One region of the Roseomonas haemaphysalidis genome, then DNA from elsewhere that is predicted to be linked to it. Evidence: predicted binding sites of a transcription regulator. Region 1 holds the regulator's gene; the other holds the start of a gene.
The links. The regulator LexA, encoded in region 1, represses DNA repair genes until DNA is damaged. The targets are predictions, from matches to a motif close to TGTTCTANNTANGTTC.
Positions count from the first base shown of each region.

Region 2: a site for LexA is predicted at 6,501-6,516, ahead of radA (DNA repair protein RadA). Genes of this name have one in related genera too.

Region 1 is NZ_CP061177.1:2,755,617-2,764,094, forward strand. It holds gene trpD (anthranilate phosphoribosyltransferase) at 1-93, shown strand, start outside; gene trpC (indole-3-glycerol phosphate synthase TrpC) at 138-944, shown strand; gene moaC (cyclic pyranopterin monophosphate synthase MoaC) at 941-1,414, shown strand; gene IAI59_RS12780 (molybdopterin molybdotransferase MoeA) at 1,414-2,619, shown strand; gene lexA (transcriptional repressor LexA) at 2,726-3,448, shown strand; gene IAI59_RS12790 (ComEC/Rec2 family competence protein) at 3,442-5,658, opposite strand; gene gltX (glutamate--tRNA ligase) at 5,770-7,161, shown strand; gene IAI59_RS12800 (M20 aminoacylase family protein) at 7,175-8,368, shown strand; gene IAI59_RS12805 (hypothetical protein) at 8,365-8,478, shown strand, end outside.
Region 2 is NZ_CP061177.1:3,636,019-3,644,496, forward strand. It holds gene IAI59_RS16950 (SAM-dependent methyltransferase) at 1-108, shown strand, start outside; gene IAI59_RS16955 (replicative DNA helicase) at 225-1,733, shown strand; gene alr (alanine racemase) at 1,723-2,796, shown strand; gene IAI59_RS16965 (MlaE family ABC transporter permease) at 2,813-3,598, shown strand; gene IAI59_RS16970 (ABC transporter ATP-binding protein) at 3,595-4,371, shown strand; gene IAI59_RS16975 (LysR family transcriptional regulator) at 4,525-5,415, opposite strand; gene IAI59_RS16980 (PACE efflux transporter) at 5,505-5,957, shown strand; gene IAI59_RS16985 (DUF427 domain-containing protein) at 5,976-6,326, shown strand; gene radA (DNA repair protein RadA) at 6,530-7,969, shown strand; gene IAI59_RS16995 (CvpA family protein) at 8,005-8,478, shown strand, end outside.

The DNA of each region.
Region 1 (8,478 bases):
CTGCGCGAAGCCGCAGGACGCGCCGCCGCCGCCATCGACACCGGCGCGGCCTTTGCCGTGCTGGAGCGCCTGCGCGCCGCCACCAACCCCTGAGCCGAAGCCGCGCCTCCCCTGCCGCGCGAGGAAGATGACACCGGATGAACGCCCCCGCCCTGCCCGATACCCTGATCCGCATCCTAGCCGACAAGGCCGTGGAGGTGCGCGAGCGGTCTGCCCGGACCTCGACCGACGCCATCGAGAAACTGGCGCGCGACGGCGGCAAGCCGCGTGACTTCACGGGTGCCTTATGCGGCGCCGTGGCCGAAGGGCGGATCGGCCTGATTGCCGAGATCAAGCGCGCCTCGCCGTCCGGCGGCCTGATCCGGGACCCGTTTCGCCCCGCCGAGATCGCGCAGGCCTATGAGGCCGCCGGCGCCGCCTGCCTGTCCGTCCTGACGGACGCCCCGTATTTTCAGGGCTCGCCCGAACACCTGACCGCGGCACGGGCGGCCTGCTCGTTGCCGGTTCTGCGCAAGGACTTCATGGTCGACCCCTGGCAAGTCTACGAATCCCGCGCCATGGGCGGCGATTGCATCCTGCTGATCATGGCCGCGCTGTCCGATGCGCAGGCCAACGAGCTGGAGGATGTGGCGCGCAGCCTCGACATGTCCGTGCTGGCGGAAGTGCATGATGAGCGGGAGCTCGACCGGGCGCTGGGGCTGAACACCCGCCTGATCGGCATCAACAACCGGGACCTGCGGAGCCTGCGGACCGACCTCGCCACGGCCGAGCGGATGGTGCCGCTGGTGCCGGCCGATCGCATCCCGGTGGCCGAAAGCGGGCTGCGCGACCCGGCGGATGTGCAGCGCATGGCCGCTGTCGGCGCCCGCTGCATCCTGGTGGGCGAGCACCTGCTGCGGCAGCCCGATGTCAGCGCCGCCGCGCGGGCCATGGTGCAGGCGTGAGCGGCCTCACGCATTTCGACGCCGACGGCAAGGCGGTGATGGTGGATGTCTCGGACAAGCCCTCCACCACCCGCACCGCCGTGGCGCGCGGCCGCGTGGTGATGGCGCCGGGCACCCTCGCGACCATCCAGGCAGGGGGCATCGGCAAGGGCGACGTGCTCGGTGTGGCGCGCCTGGCCGGCATCATGGGCGCCAAGCGCACCGCCGACCTCATTCCGCTGTGCCACCCCCTGCCGCTGTCCTCGGTCCGGGTCGAGCTGGTGCCGGCGGCGCCGGATGCCGTGGAGATCGAGGCGACGGCGCGCACCACCGGCCAGACCGGCGTGGAGATGGAGGCGCTGACCGCCGTGACGGTGGCGGCACTCACGGTGTACGACATGTGCAAGGCCATCGATCGCGGCATGCGGGTGGAGGCGGTGCGCCTCATCCGCAAGGAAGGCGGCAAGTCCGGCCTTTGGGAAGCCCCCTGATGCTGTCGGTGGCCGAGGCCCGCGAGCGCATTCTGGGCGGGTTGCAACCGGTGGGTGCCGAAACGGTGTCGCTGCCCGAGGGCTGGGGCCGCGTGCTGGCGGCACCCGTGGCGGCGCGCCTGACGCAGCCGCCGGCCGACGTCTCGGCCATGGACGGCTACGCGGTGCGGGCGGCGGATGCGGTGAAGGGCGCGCGCCTCGTGGTGATCGGCGCGGCGCCGGCCGGGCATCCGTTCGGCGGCGAGCTGGGTCCGAACCAGGCGGTACGGATTTTCACCGGTGCCGCGGTGCCCACGGGCGCAGACGGCATTCTGCTGCAGGAGGATGCCGAATCCGGGGCTGACGGTGTGCTGGTGCAGGAGGATGTCCACCCCGGCCGTTGGATCCGCCGTGCCGGACTGGACTTCCATGTTGGCGAAGCCCTGCTGCCGGCCGGCCGCCGCCTGACCGCCCGCGACATCGGGCTGGCCGCCGCCGCCAACCATCCCTGGCTGAGCGTGCATCGGCAGCCGCGCGTCGCCATTCTGGCAACCGGCGACGAGATCTCCTTGCCGGGTGACCCGATGGGCGCGGGCGGCATCGTTTCTTCCAACGCGCACGCGCTGGCGGCGCTGGTCCGGGCTGCGGGCGGCGTGCCGATAGTGCTGCCGATCGCCCGCGATGATGCGGAAGCAATCGCCGCCGCAGCGCAGTCCGCGCGTGGCTGCGACCTCCTGGTCACCACCGGCGGCGCCAGCGTCGGCGAACACGACCTGGTCCAAAGCGCCCTTGGCCCGGCAGGCTTCGCGCTGGATTTCTGGAAGATCGCGATGCGGCCGGGCAAGCCGCTGATCTGGGGCAGGCTGGGGACAACGCCGCTGCTCGGCCTGCCTGGCAACCCGGTTTCCAGCCTGGTGTGCGGCGTGGTGTTCCTGTGGCCGGCGATCGCCGCGCTGGGCGGCCGCCCCGGGTTGCTGCCGCCCCTGCGGACGGCCCGCCTCGGTGCCGCCCTGGCCGCGAACGACCAGCGGGCGGACTTTCTGCGAGCCACGCTGAAACGCGACGCGCAGGGCCAGTGGGTGGCGACCGCGTTTCCCGCGCAGGACAGCTCCATGCTCAAGACGATGGCCAGGGCGGACGCCCTTCTGCTTCGCGCGCCGCATGCGCCGGAGGCACCGGCCGGCAGTTCCGTCGAAATTTTAGTGCTTGACGAGCTAGGTCTCTGAAAGGGCGCAAAAAGCGGTTGACCGACGCGGTGGAACCTTCGTAGAACATCGGTGACAGTTGCCGGTTTGTTCGCAGGCCGGTTCCGCTTTCAGGGAATTTCACCGCATGCTGACGCGCAAGCAGCACGAGTTGCTGATGTTCATCGACCAGCACCTGCGCGACACCGGGTTTTCGCCGTCCTTCGAAGAAATGAAGGAGGCCCTGAAGCTGCGGTCCAAGTCAGGGATCCACCGGCTGATCACGGCGCTGGAGGAACGCGGCTTCCTGAAGCGCCGGGCGCATCGCGCCCGTGCGCTGGAGGTGCTGCGGTTGCCGGAAGCCGTGCAGGCTCGTGCCGAGGCGACGCGTGGCACGGCCGGCGCCTCGCCCCTGCCCGCCAACGTCATTCGGGGCAATTTTTCCGGGGCGTCCGCCGCCAATGTGCGCAAGGCTTCGCCCGATACCGGGGCCGTGATGCTGCCCTTGTACGGTCGTATCGCCGCTGGCCAGCCGATCGAGGCGCTGCGGGACCAGGGCAGCAGCGTGGAGGTTCCGGCGGCGCTGCTCGCTTCCGGCGAGCATTACGCGCTCGAAGTTTCCGGTGATTCCATGACCGGCATCGGCATCATGGACCGCGACACCGTGATCATCCGTCGGGGCGATGTCGCGGAAAGCGGCGATGTTGTCGTGGCCCTTGTGGACGACACCGAGGTGACGTTGAAGACGCTGCGCCGGCACCGCAACTCGGTGGCGCTGGAAGCAGCCAATCCGTCCTATGAGACCCGCATCTTTGGGCCGGATCGCGTCAAGGTGCAGGGCAAGCTGATCGGGCTGCTGCGCCGCTACTGAGCGGCGCGTTCGGCAGCCGGCCGGGGCGGGGGCGGCACCCAGGGGCGCTGCCCCCGCCAGGCCCGGTCAGATACGATGCGGACGCCGTCTGCCGTCAGCCAGATGGCATGCGGCCCATCCCGCCAAACGCTGAAACGGTCCACGACTGCGGTGCTGCGGCATCGTCCGCGGATGGGCTCTGGCGAAATCATCACCTCGGACCGCCCACAATGCTCCCCGGCCTGGACGGGCGGTGCCGTTTCATTGCGGCGGGGCGCCCGTTCCAGCCGTAGCAGCATCGCGGCCGGCACGTCGGGACGGGGCTGGAAGCGGCAGGCGGTGAGCGTGCAGTCCATCGCGCCCTCCTCGGTGCGGCCTTCGGCGGGCACGGGGGTCGCGGCCTCCTCGCCCCAGCTCCGCAGCCAGCTATCCCGCGTCAGGCCGGAGGCTCCGCTCGCACGTTGCAGGTACACGGCATCGGGCGTGCGGAAGGCGATCAGCCGGGCGTCGCCGGACACCAGAATATCGGGCGGCGTCACCCAGGCTGCCGAGGCCAGGCCCAGCACCATCATCGGCACGCCCAGCAAACGCCAGCGCCGCTGCCACAGGCACAGCCATATCAGGCCAAAGGCGGTCAATCCCAGGCCCCAGGCCGGGATCGGCGCGGCAGCCAGCGCCGCCCCCGGCCAGGCGGCGACCGCATGCGCGACAAACAAGGTTGCTTCCACCCCCCAGCCCATGGGGACCAGGGCCCAGTGCTCCAGCCCCAGGGGCATCAGGGCCATCGCGGCCATGCCCGCGGGCATCACCAGGATGGACGTCAGTGGAATGGCCACGGCGTTGGACAACACCCCATAGACCTGCAGACGGCCGAAGTGATGCAGGCCGAACGGCGTGGTCGCAGCGCCCGCGAGCACCGATGTCATCACCAGCCCGAGCAGCAGCAGGGCCGGCTTGCGCCACCACCCGGCACCGGCGCGCCAGCGGCGCAGCGTCGGGCCTGCCCATTCATTGCCGGCGATCAGCACCATCACGGCGGCGAAGCTCATCTGGAATGAGGCGCCCATCACCGCATCCGGCTGCAGCAGCATGACAGCCGCGGCGGCCACGGCCAGGGCCCGCAGCGACAGCGCCCGGCGGCCGATCAGGATGCCGAGCGTCACCAGGGCGGCCATGGCGAAGCTGCGCAGCATCGGGACCTGCGCGCCGGTGAGCAGCACGTAGCCGAGGCCGACGATGAGGCTACCCGGTGCCGCGAGGGCACGGCTGTCGCCCCGCAGGGCCAGCCAGGGAATGAATGCCAGCAGCCAGCGCAGGATCCCGAAGGACAGCCCCATGACAATGGCGATGTGCAGCCCGGATACGGAAAGCAGGTGAGCCAGACCGGAGTCGCGCATCGCGTCCAGGTCGGTGGCGGGAATGGCGCTTTGCGAACCTGTCAGCAGGGCGCTCGCCACCGCCCCGGCGCCGCCGGGGATCTGGCCCCGCACCCTGGCCTCCACCTGTTGCCGCAGCCGCGCGAAGCTGGAGCCGGCGGGGGCTGCCTCCTCCAGCCGCTCGGCTTCCCCGATCGCGAAGCCGGAGCCCCCCAGGCCGGAAAAGAACGCGTTGCGCTGGAAGTCCCAGGCACCCGGATAGGCAGGCGGCGCCGGAGCACGGATCAGGGCGCGGACGCGCAGGTGATCGCCCGGTTCCGGGACCAGCGCGTCTTTGGCCCGCAGGCGGATGCGCAAGTTCCGGAGTAGTGGCGGGCTGTCCGCCGACAGGCGTGGGGCGGTCAGGGTCACGCGCAGCCCCTCGGCCAATGCATCGACACTCTCGACCACGCCCTCCACGACGACCGCCTTGTTGGGCAGGTCGGGCATCGGCGGCAACCGGTGGGCATGCCATGCGGCCACGCCGAGCCCCAGCAGGGCGAGCCCCGCCGATGAAGCGAACCAAGCGGCCAGGGGATGACGGCGCAACAGCAGCAGGGCCGCCAGCAGCATAGGCAGGGCGAGCCAAAGCGCTTCAAGCCCCGGCTCGCGGTCCAGGCTGAAATAGGCGACGATGCCACAGCCGAAGGCCACGGGCAGCCAAAGTGGCAGGCGGGTCCATTCCGCGGCCAGACAGCCTTCCGCGAAAGCCCAGGAACGCGGGAGCCTGAGCCGGCCGATAAGTCCTGCCGGCCGGCCAGCCCCACCCGCCGGCAGCGGATCCGGCAAGGCGCGCGGTGCGATCGTGGCGCCCATGGTCCCTCAACCTCTGCGCGCACTCTACAGCAAGCAGGCGCCATGGTAGAAGCGATCGCTCTGACGAAATCTGGCGAGCCGAGCAAGGCTCGAAGGAATCTGGCCGAGCCCATGACAGTCCGCACCCGCTTTGCGCCCTCGCCCACCGGCTATCTGCACATCGGCGGTGCGCGCACCGCGCTGTTCAACTTCCTGTTCGCTCGCCATCACGGTGGCCAGTACCTGTTGCGGATCGAGGACACCGACAAGGCGCGCAGCACCCAGGAAGCCGTGCAACAGATCCTGCACAGCCTGGACTGGCTGGGCCTTTCGCCGGACGAGGCACCCGTGATGCAAAGTGCGCGCGAGGCGCGGCATGCCGAGGTGGCGCGCGAGCTGCTGGCGCAGGGCAAGGCCTACCAGTGCTTCTGCACGCCGGAAGAGCTGGTGCAGATGCGCGAAACGGCGGCCGCCGAGGGCCGCCCGCCCCGCTACGATGGCCGCTGGCGCGACCGCGACCCGGCCGAGGCGCCCGCCGGCGTGAAGCCGGTGATCCGCATCAAGGCCCCGCGGGAAGGCGAGACGGTGGTCCACGACCTCGTGCAGGGCGAGGTGCGGGTGAAGAACACCGAGCTGGATGACATGATCATCCTGCGCTCGGACGGCACGCCGACCTACCTGCACGCCGTGGTGGTCGACGACCACGACATGGCGATCACCCACGTGATCCGTGGTGACGACCACCTGACCAACACCTTCCGCCAGGTGATGGTCTACGACGCCATGGGCTGGCACCGGCCGCATTTCGCGCACATCCCGCTGATCCATGGCGCGGACGGCGCCAAGCTCTCCAAGCGCCACGGCGCGGTGGGCGCATTGGAATTCCGCGACCAGGGCTTCCTGCCGGAGGCGGTATGCAACTACCTGCTGCGGCTCGGCTGGGGCCATGGGGACGAGGAGTTCGTGCCGCGTGACCGCGCCATCGAGCTGTTCGACCTCAAGGACGTCGGCCGCGCCGCCAGCCGCATGGACTATGCCAAGCTCAGCCACCTGAACGCCCAGTACCTGCGCGCCAAGGACCCGGACGAGATCACCGGCGACGTGCTGTCCATCCTGCGCGACCGCGGCGCCACTTTGCCGGAGGGGGCGGCCACCACCATCCGGGCGCTGATGGCCGACATCATGCCCCGCGCCCGCACGTTGAATGAGGCCGCCGACATGTGCGGCTTCGCCACCGCCAGCATTCCGCTCACCTTCGAGCCCAAGGCCGAAGCGCAGTTGACGCCAGAGGCCAGGGACCGGCTGCGCGACCTCGCCGAATTCCTGGAGGATGCCCCGTGGGAGCGTGCCGATCTGGACAAGTGGCTGCGCGACTACGCCGACGTGAAGGGCCTGAAGCTTGGTGCCGTGGCGCAGCCGCTGCGCGCCGCGCTGACCGGCAGCACGCAGTCGCCGCCCATCGACGCCGTGCTCTTCGCACTGGGCAAGGGTGAGGCCCTCGCCCGTATCCGCGCCGCCGCCTGACGGAGACCCACCGATGAACGACACCCTGCTTTCCGCCATTCGAGAGCTGCAGCCCGAGCTCTCCGCCATCCGGCGCGACATCCACACCCACCCCGAGATCGGGATGGAGGAGCAGCGCACGGCGGCGCTGGTCGCCGCCAAACTGCGGGAATACGGGCTGTCGGTCACGGAAGGCATCGGCAACACCGGCGTGGTGGCGACCCTCAAGGGCCGCCTGCCCGGCCAGCGCGCCATCGGCCTGCGGGCTGACATGGATGCGCTGCTGATCAACGAGACGACCGGCCTGCCGCATGCCTCGGTCAACCCGGGCAAGATGCATGCCTGCGGGCATGACGGCCACACCACCATGCTGCTGGGTGCCGCGAAATTCCTGTCGCAGAACCCTGACTTTGGCGGCACCGTGCACTTCATCTTCCAGCCTGCCGAGGAAGGCCGCGGCGGCGCCGTGGCGATGCTGAAGGACGGGTTGTTCGACCGCTTCCCGGTGGATGCGGTGTACGGTCTGCACAACGAGCCGGGCATGCCGCTCGGGCTGTTCTCCACCCGCACCGGCCCGGCCCTGGCGGCGAGCGACCGCTGGGTCGTCACCTTCCGCGGCACCGGTGGGCACGGTGGCGCCACGCCGCATCTTTCCACGGACGTGACGGTGGTGCAGGCGCAATTCGTGCTGGCATTGCAGACCATCGTCAGCCGCAACATCGCCGCCGTCGACTCGGCGGTGATCAGCGTGGGTGCGATCGAGGGTGGCGCCTTCGGCTCCACCAACGTCATGCCGGCCGTGATGCGGGTGGGCGGCACGGCGCGCTCCTACCTGCCGGAGGTGCGTGACACCATGGAGCGGCGGATCGCCGAACTGGCGCACGGCATCGCCGCGACCTTCGGCTGCACGGCCGAGCCGGAATACTTTCGCGGCACGACCGCACTGGTGAACCACGCCGAGCAGACCGTGACGGCCGTGGCCGCAGCCGGCGCGCTGGTGGGCGAGCAGGCGGTCGATGCCAACGCCAAGCCCGTGACTGGCGGCGAGGACTTCGCCCACATGCTGGAAGCCCGCCCCGGCGCCTTCATGTTCATGGGGCAAGGCGCCGGCGGTGCGACGTCCGAGGGGCTGCACACGCCGAGCTACGACTTCAACGACGACGCCATCCCCTTCGGCGTCGGCTACTGGGTCAGCCTGGTGCGCGAGGAAATGGGAGAGGCCCGGTGAGCCGTCCCTGGACCCTGCCGGCGGCTGCGGCGCTGGCCCTGGCCCTGGCCGCCCCGCTGGCGGCCGATGCCCAGCAGCCGGCGGGCCCTGCCGGGGGGCCGCCGCATGCC
Region 2 (8,478 bases), 880 kb from region 1:
CGCTCCATGGAAACGCTGCCCCTGACCCGCGACTACATGGTGGACGCGGAGCGCGGCATGGCCGCGGAAGCACGGCACGATGCCCGGGGTCCCCTGGCGACGGGGTAAGGCCCGGGGCCATCCATCCCCGCCTTACACTTCCTTTGCCGGCTGATCGCAAAGCATCCCCGTTATCCACAGGCTTCGGGCGCCCTGTGGATGAATGGTTGCGGTAGTGTCGGGGCATGAACAGCGTATCGCCGCCCGACGGCCTGGCGGGCCTTTCGTCCCAGCGCCAGCCCCCCTCGAACCTGCAGGCGGAGCAGGCGCTGCTGGGCGCCCTGCTGGCCAACAACAAGGCCTATGAACGGGTCTCGGAATTCCTGGCGGCCGAGCACTTCGCCAATGCCGCGCACGGCCACATCTTCGGCGCCATCCAGCGCCGCATCGAGGCCGGCCAGCTGGCGGATGCCGTCACGCTGCGCATGGAGTTCGAGCATTCCGGCCGCCTGGCCGAGGTGGGCGGCGCCGAGTACCTGGCGCGGCTGATCGGCGCCATGGTCGGCATCATCAATGCCGGCGACTATGGCCGCATCGTCCACGACGCCTGGCTGCGCCGGCAGCTGGTCGACCTGGGCGAGCAGGTGGTCAACCGCGCCTTCGGCTCCGAGGACGGGCTGGAAGGCCGCGAGCAGCTGGAAGCCGCCGAGCAGGCCTTGTTCGACCTCGCCAAGGACGGCGGCAGCGAGGGCGGCTTCGTCACCTTCGGCCGCGCGCTGACGGAGGCGGTCAACCTCGCCGAGAAAGCCTTCACCAGCGGCGGCGGCGTGTCCGGCCTGTCCACCGGCCTGCGCGACCTGGATGCCAAGACCGGCGGGCTCCACCCCTCGGATCTTCTGATCCTCGCCGGCCGCCCCGGCATGGGCAAGACCGCGCTGGCCACCAAGATCGCCTTTGGCGCCGCGCAGCAGATCCTGCGCGAAGCCGAGGACCGCGACGGCCCCGGCGCCGTACCCAAGGGCGGCTGCGCCATCTTCTCGCTGGAAATGAGCGCCGACCAGCTCGCCAACCGCCTGTTGTCCGAGTCGGCGCGCATCTCCGGCGACCGCATCCGCCGCGGCGAGATCATGCAGCGCGACTTCGACAAGTTCGTGGAAGTCTCGCGCGAGCTGGCCCGCCTGCCGCTCTACATCGACGACACGCCCGCCATCACCATCTCCGCGCTGCGCACCCGCTGCCGGCGGCTCAAGCGCACGCGCGGCCTCGACTTCATCGTGGTCGACTACCTGCAGCTGATGCGCCCCGCCGCGGGCTCCCGCCCCGAGAACCGGGTGCAGGAGATCAGCCAGATCACCCAGGGCCTCAAGGCCATCGCCAAGGAACTGGCGGTGCCGGTGATGGCGCTGTCGCAGCTGTCCCGTCAGGTGGAAAGCCGCGAGGACAAGCGCCCGCAGCTGTCCGACCTGCGCGAATCCGGCTCCATCGAGCAGGACGCCGACATGGTGATGTTCGTCTACCGCGACGACTACTACCTGAAGGCGCAGGAGCCCAAGGACGTCAACTTCACCGACGGCGAGAAGCTGCAGGACGCCATCAGCAACTGGCAGGCGCGCATGGAAAAGGCCCACAACAAGGCCGACCTGATCATCGCCAAGCAGCGCCACGGCCCCACCGGCACCATTCCGCTGTTCTTCGAGGCCGAGTTCACCCGCTTCGGCGACCTCGACCACGTGCATTCCGACGATGGCTACTGAGCCCCTCGCCACCGAGGCGCTGCTGCAGGTCGACCTAGCCGCCATTGTTTCCAACTGGCGCGACCTTTGCGCCCGGCACGGCGCGGCGGTGGCCGGCGTGGTCAAGGCGGATGGCTACGGGCTGGGCGCGCCCGCCGTGGCCCGCGCGCTGGCCGGTGCCGGGTGCCGGCACTTCTTCGTGGCGCAGTTCAGCGAGGGCGTGGCGCTGCGTGCCGCCCTCGGCCCCGTGCCGGCCATCGCGGTGCTCAGCGGCTTTCCGCCCGGCGCCGACCCCTCCGGCACGCTGGTGCCGGTGCTGAACGGCCCGGCCGACATCGCCGCCTGGGCCGCCGCCGGCCCGCCAGCGGCCGGCTGCATCCTGCACCTCGACACCGGCATGGAGCGCCTGGGCCTTTCACCCGCCGAGCGCGCCACCCTCGTCCCCGGCGCGCTGGACGGGCTGGACCTGCGCTTCGTGATGACCCACCTGGCTTGTGCCGACGAGCCGGCGCACCCGCTCAACGCCGCCCAGCCCGCCCGCTTCGCCGAGGCCGCGGCGGCCTTTCCCGGCATTCCCCGCTCCCTGGCCAATTCCGCCGGCATCTTCCACGGCGCGGCCATGGCGTCGGACCTCGCGCGGCCGGGCTGCGCGCTCTACGGCATCAACCCCACGCCGGGGCACGACAACCCGATGCGGCAGGTGCTGCGGCTGCTGGTGCCGGTGCTGCAGCTCCGCCATGTGCCGGCCGGAACGCCCGTCGGCTACGGCGCCACCTGGGTGGCGAAGCGTGACAGCCGGGTGGCCACCATTGCGGCCGGCTATGCCGATGGCTACCTTCGGGCCCTGTCCAGCCGGGGCATCGGCATTGTCGCCGGTCGCCCTGTGCCGCTGGTGGGCCGGGTATCCATGGATCTCATCACCCTCGACGTCACCGACGCCCCCGATCTCCGCCCCGGCGACCGGGTGGAGATGATCGGCCCCGGCCAGACGCCGGACGAGGTGGCGGCGCTGGCCGGCACCATCGGCTACGAGGTGCTGACCGGCCTCGGCGCCCGGTACCGCCGCCAGTACCTGCCGGCATAGAGGCGGTTTCAAGCATTTGACCTGGTTCCTGGATGTCATCGCCGCCGTCGGCGCCGCCGTGCTCGGGCTGTGCCGCAAGGCCGGCGCCATCGTGCTCTTCGCGCTGGAAGGCGTGTCGCACCTGGTGCGGCCGCCCTTCTACCCGCGCATCTTCGCCACAGCCTTCACCGAGATCGCCTGGTTCTCGCTGCCCGTGGTGGCGCTGACGGCGGTGTTCACCGGCATGGTGCTGGCGCTGCAGTCCTATTCCGGCTTTTCCCGCTTCGGGGCGGAAAGCGCTATCGCCAACGTGGTGGTGCTGTCCATCACCCGCGAGCTCGGCCCGGTGCTCGCCGGGCTGATGGTCGCCGGCCGCATCGGCGCCGCCTTCGCCGCCGAGATCGGCACCATGCGCGTGACCGACCAGGTGGACGCGCTGACCACCCTGTCGACCAACCCCATGAAATATCTGGTGGCCCCGCGCCTGCTGGCCGGCACGCTGGCCATGCCGCTGCTGGTGGTCATCGCGGACATCCTAGGTGTCATGGGCGGCTGGATCATCGGCACCGCCAAGCTCGGCTTCGGCTCGGCCGGCTATCTGAATGCCACGCTGAGCTTTCTGCAGCCGGTGGACGTGCTGTCCGGCCTCGCCAAGGCCGCCGTGTTCGGCTTCGTCGTCACGCTGATGGGCTGCTACCACGGCTACAACAGCAAGGGCGGCGCGCAGGGCGTGGGTGCGGCCACCACGGCCGCCGTGGTGTCCTCCTCCATTCTGATCCTGGCGCTCGACTACGTGCTGACCGAACTGTTCTTTTCCCGATGAGCGATACCCCCCCCAAGATCCGCCTGCGCGGCCTCAGCAAGGCGTTCGGCAGCAAGCGCGTGCTGGACGGCGTGGACCTCGACGTCGCGGCCGGCCAGGGCACCGTGATCCTCGGCGGCTCCGGCTCCGGCAAGTCGGTGACCATCAAGTGCATCCTCGGCCTGATCGAGCCAGATAGCGGCAGCATCGAGATCGACGGCCGGGACGTGCTGTCCATGTCCCGCCGCCAGCGGGAGGAGATCCTCGACCGCTGCGGCATGCTGTTCCAGAACGCGGCGCTCTTCGACAGCCTCCCCGTGTGGGAGAACGTCTGCTTCAAGCCGCTGGCGCAGAAGCGGCTGACCCGCGCCCAGGCGCGTGACAAGGCGGCGGAAGTGCTGGCCCGCGTCGGCCTCGCCGGCAGCGTCGGCGACCTCTCGCCGAGCGAGCTGTCGGGCGGCATGCAGAAGCGCGTCGGCCTGGCCCGCGCCATCGCCGGCGACCCGGACATCATCTTCTTCGACGAGCCCACCACCGGGCTCGACCCCATCATGGGCGCGGTGATCGACGGGCTGATCGTCGACGTGGTGCGCGACCTCGGCGCCACGGCGCTGTCCATCACCCACGACATGCCCAGCGCCCGCCGCATCGCCACCACGGCGGCGATGATCTACCACGGCCGCATCGTCTGGACCGGCCCGGCCAGCAGCCTGGGCCAGACCGGCAACGCCATGGTGGACCAGTTCGCCCGTGGCGAACGGGAAGGGCCGATCGGGATGGAACTACGAAAGTAAGCCAAGGCAAGGCCGGGGAAGGAATTCCCCGGGCCCCTTCTTTTCTTTCTGTGAGTCCGCGAGATGGCTCGGCCAGTTCGTGCCGGTCTCCGGCAGCGCCAATAAAACAAGAAGAAGATGGGGGTTCGGGGGAATTCTTTCCCCCGACCTTCTCTACCCCATCGGCCCTATCCGCTCCCGCGCGATCCGGTTCTTCAGCCACGTCGCCGCCGGCCCGCGCGGACACTGCTTGTGCCACACCAGTTCCAGCCCCACCGGCCAGTCGCCGCTGTCGAAGCCCAGTTCCGGCACTACCAGGTCCGGCCGGGTGGAGGAGCCGGCCAGCACGTGGTCCGACACCAGGGACCAGCCGACGCCGTGCTTGACCAGTTCCAGGATCACCCAGTGGCTTTCCACCCACCACACCTCGGCGGCGATCCGCAGGCGCTTTTTTTCCTCGCTGTCGGTCTGCGTGGCGACCATGAGTTGCCGGTGGCGCTTCAGGTCCTCCCACTGCACCACCTCGCGCGCCAAGGGGTGGTCGCGGCCGCAGACCAGCTTCATTGGCACCCAGCCCAGGGTCTGGAAGTCCAGCAGCGGCGGCAACTGCTCCTGCCGCCACATGATGCCGAGGTCGGCGGTGCCGTCCAGCACCAGCCGGCTGACATCCTCCATCAGCGGAAACAGCATCTCCATCTCGACATTCGGAAAGGCGGCGGCGAACTCGGCCATCAGCCCGCCAATCATGTGCTCGGGGTATAATTCGTCCATCGCCAGCACCAGCCGCGCTTCGGTGCCCGCCTCCAGCCCGCGCGCCACGCCGATCAGGTGCTCCCTGCGCTCCAGCAGCACCCGTGCCTCCGGCAGCAGCCGCTCACCGGCCGGCGTCAGCACCGGGTAGCGGGCCGCGCGGTCGAACAGCGCCAGCCCGAGGTCGATCTCCAGATTGGCAACCTGGGTGCTGATGGCCGACTGCGCCCGCCGCAGCCGCCGCGCGGCGGCGGAAAAGGAGCCGGTTTCGGCCGCCGCCACGAAGGCATCGAGCTGTTCCAGCGAGAGCGTCATCTATCGGATTTCCAGATGGAACCTAACTTTGATCCTGCCGTCTATCAGATAGAAAGGCTGCATTCGACCACATCGAGAGTGCCTTCATCATGCGCAGCGTCGCCGACCGTATCCGCCACACCCTGATGTTCGAGCTGATCGGGCTCGTGCTGCTGCTGCCGCTGGGCAACTGGGTGTTCGGCATCCCGGTGGCCGACATGGGCGTGATCGGCGTCGCCAGCGCCACCGTCGCCGCCGGCTGGAACTACGCGTATAACCTGGGCTTCGACCGCATCATGCAGCGTCTGACCGGCAGCACCCGCAAGTCGGTGCCCGTGCGGGTCCTGCACGCCGTGGCCTTCGAGGGCGGGCTGCTGGTGCTGCTGCTGCCGCCCATCGCTTGGTACCTGGGGCTGACGCTGTGGCAGGCCTTCGTGATGGATCTCTCCATCGCCGCCTTCTACGTCGCCTACGCCTTCCTGTTTAATCTGGCCTACGACCACATCTTCCCGGTACCCGCCGCGAAGCAGGCCCCGGAAGGCGCCCTCCCCGCCCGCGGCTGAACCTCCGAGGAGCGTGCCATGAAGACCCCAGGCCCCGACCATCCCATCACCGTCGCGCGGGAAACCGCCCGCGTCACCGTCACCGCCGGCGGCCGCGTGCTGGCCGACACCCAGGGCGCCCTGACCCTGCGCGAGGCCAGCTACCCGCCTGTCCACTACATCCCGCGCGCCGATGCCGAGATGGCGCTGCTGGACCGCACCGATCGCAGCACCCACTGCCCCTACAAGGGCGATGCTTCCTACTTCAGCATCCCCGGCGCGCCCAACGCGGTGTGGAGCTACGAGACGCCCTTTCCGGCGGTGGCGGAAATCGCGGGCTACCTCGCCTTTTATCCGGACAAGGTGGAGATCAGCGCCACGCCGTTGTGACCGGGGTAAAGGCTGGGGGAATGAATTCCCCCAGACCCCTATCTTCTTTCTGATCCATGACATCGCGCTGTCTTCGACGGGGGCGCGACACGGCACCACGGCCACTCGCGGAAGCCAGACAGAAAAAAAGAAGGGGGCTCGGGGGAATGCATTCCCCCGACCTTCCCTACCGCCTGTGCGTGGTTTGTTCTATCATCCGCCACATGGCCAAACCCGTTTCCCGCTTCGTCTGCCAGAACTGCGGCGCCGTCACGCCCAAGTGGCAGGGGCGCTGCGACACCTGCGGCGCCTGGAACACCATCACCGAGGAAACCACCGAGGTCCGCGCCCCCGGCCCCGCCGGCAAGAGCGCGGGCGGGCGCAAAATCGAGTTCGTCGCCCTCAAGGGCCGCGCCGAGCCGCCGCCGCGCACCCGCACGGGCATGGACGAGCTGGACCAGGTGCTGGGCGGCGGCTTCGTGCCGGGCTCGGTGGTGCTGGTGGGCGGCGACCCGGGCATCGGCAAGTCCACCATCCTGTTGCAGGCGGCGGCGCGCGTGGCGTCCGCCGGCAAGCGGGTGCTGTACATCTCGGGCGAGGAGGCGATCGACCAGGTGCGCATGCGCGCGCAGCGGCTGGGGCTCGCGGAAAGCCCGCTGGGCCTCGCCGCCGCCACCAGCCTGCGCGACATCGCGGCCTCCCTGGAGGAGGAGCGCAACGCGACGCTGGTGATCATCGATTCGATCCAGACCGTCTGGCTGGACAGCCTGGAAGCCGCGCCCGGCACCGTCAGCCAGGTGCGCGCCTGCGCCGCCGAATTGACCCGGCTGGCCAAGACGCGCGGCTTCACGGTGGTGCTGGTCGGCCATGTCACCAAGGAGGGCACGCTGGCCGGCCCCCGCGTGCTGGAGCACATGGTGGACGCCACGCTGTATTTCGAAGGCGACCGCGGCCACCAGTTCCGCATTCTGCGCGCCGTCAAGAACCGCTTCGGTGCCACCGACGAGATCGGCGTCTTCGAGATGACGGATCGCGGGCTGGTCGAGGTGTCCAACCCCTCCGCGCTGTTCCTGGCGGAGCGGCGGGGCAACATCTCCGGCAGCGCGGTCTTCGCCGGCATGGAAGGGTCGCGGCCGGTCCTGGTCGAGATCCAGGTGCTGCTGTCGCCCTCCGCCAATGGCGGCTCGCCGCGGCGGCAGGTGGTGGGCTGGGATTCCGGGCGGCTGGCCATGCTGATGGCGGTGCTGGAGTCCCGCGCCCGCGTCGGGCTCGGGCAGAACGACGTCTACCTCAACGTCGCCGGCGGCCTGCGCGTCACCGAGCCGGCGGCCGACCTCGCGGTGGCGGCGGCGCTGATCTCGGCCGCGACCGACCGGCCGACGCCGCCCGACATGGTGTTCTTCGGCGAGGTGGGCCTGTCCGGCGAGGTGCGGCAGGTGGCGCAGTCCGACACCCGGCTGCGGGAGGCCGCCAAGCTCGGCTTCGCGGCGGCGACGCTGCCCAAGCGCGTCGCGCGGGGCGGCCGCGCGCCCTCCGCGCCTGAAGGTCTGCGGCTGTCCGAGATCGGCCATCTGGCGGACCTCGTGGCGCCGCTGGCGGCGGGCGACAAGCCGAAGCCCCCGCCGCGCAAGGCAAAGCCGGAGCCTGCAGAAACCGAGGGCTGACACGGCGCGGCCGCACCGGTATAGGCTGGCGCAGCATGACCTGGGTCGATGGCGTTGTCCTCGCGGTGATCGCGCTTTCGGCGCTCATCGCCTATTTCCGTGGCTTCGTGCGGGAAGTCCTGGGCATCGGCGCCTGGGTGGGCGCCATCGCCTTTGCCCTTTACGCGCAGCCGGTGCTGAAGCCGCTGCTGGCGCGATACCTGTCGCAGGACTGGCTGGCCGAGATCGCGGCGCTGGGCATCGCCTTTCTGCTGGCGCTGCTGGTGCTGAAGCTGCTCATCGCCTGGTTCGCCGGGCGCGTCCGCCATTCCGTGCTCGGGGGGGTGGATCGCGCGCTGGGCATCGTCTTCGGCCTCGCGAGAGGTGCTTTCCTTGTCGTGCTCGCCTATATCGTCGGCGGGCTGTTCCTTCCCACCCCGGCCACCTGGCCGGAGGCGGTGCGGGACGCCCGGTCGCTGCCGGTGGTGGCGGATGCGGCCCGCGCGGCCGTGTCCCAACTGCCGGTCGAA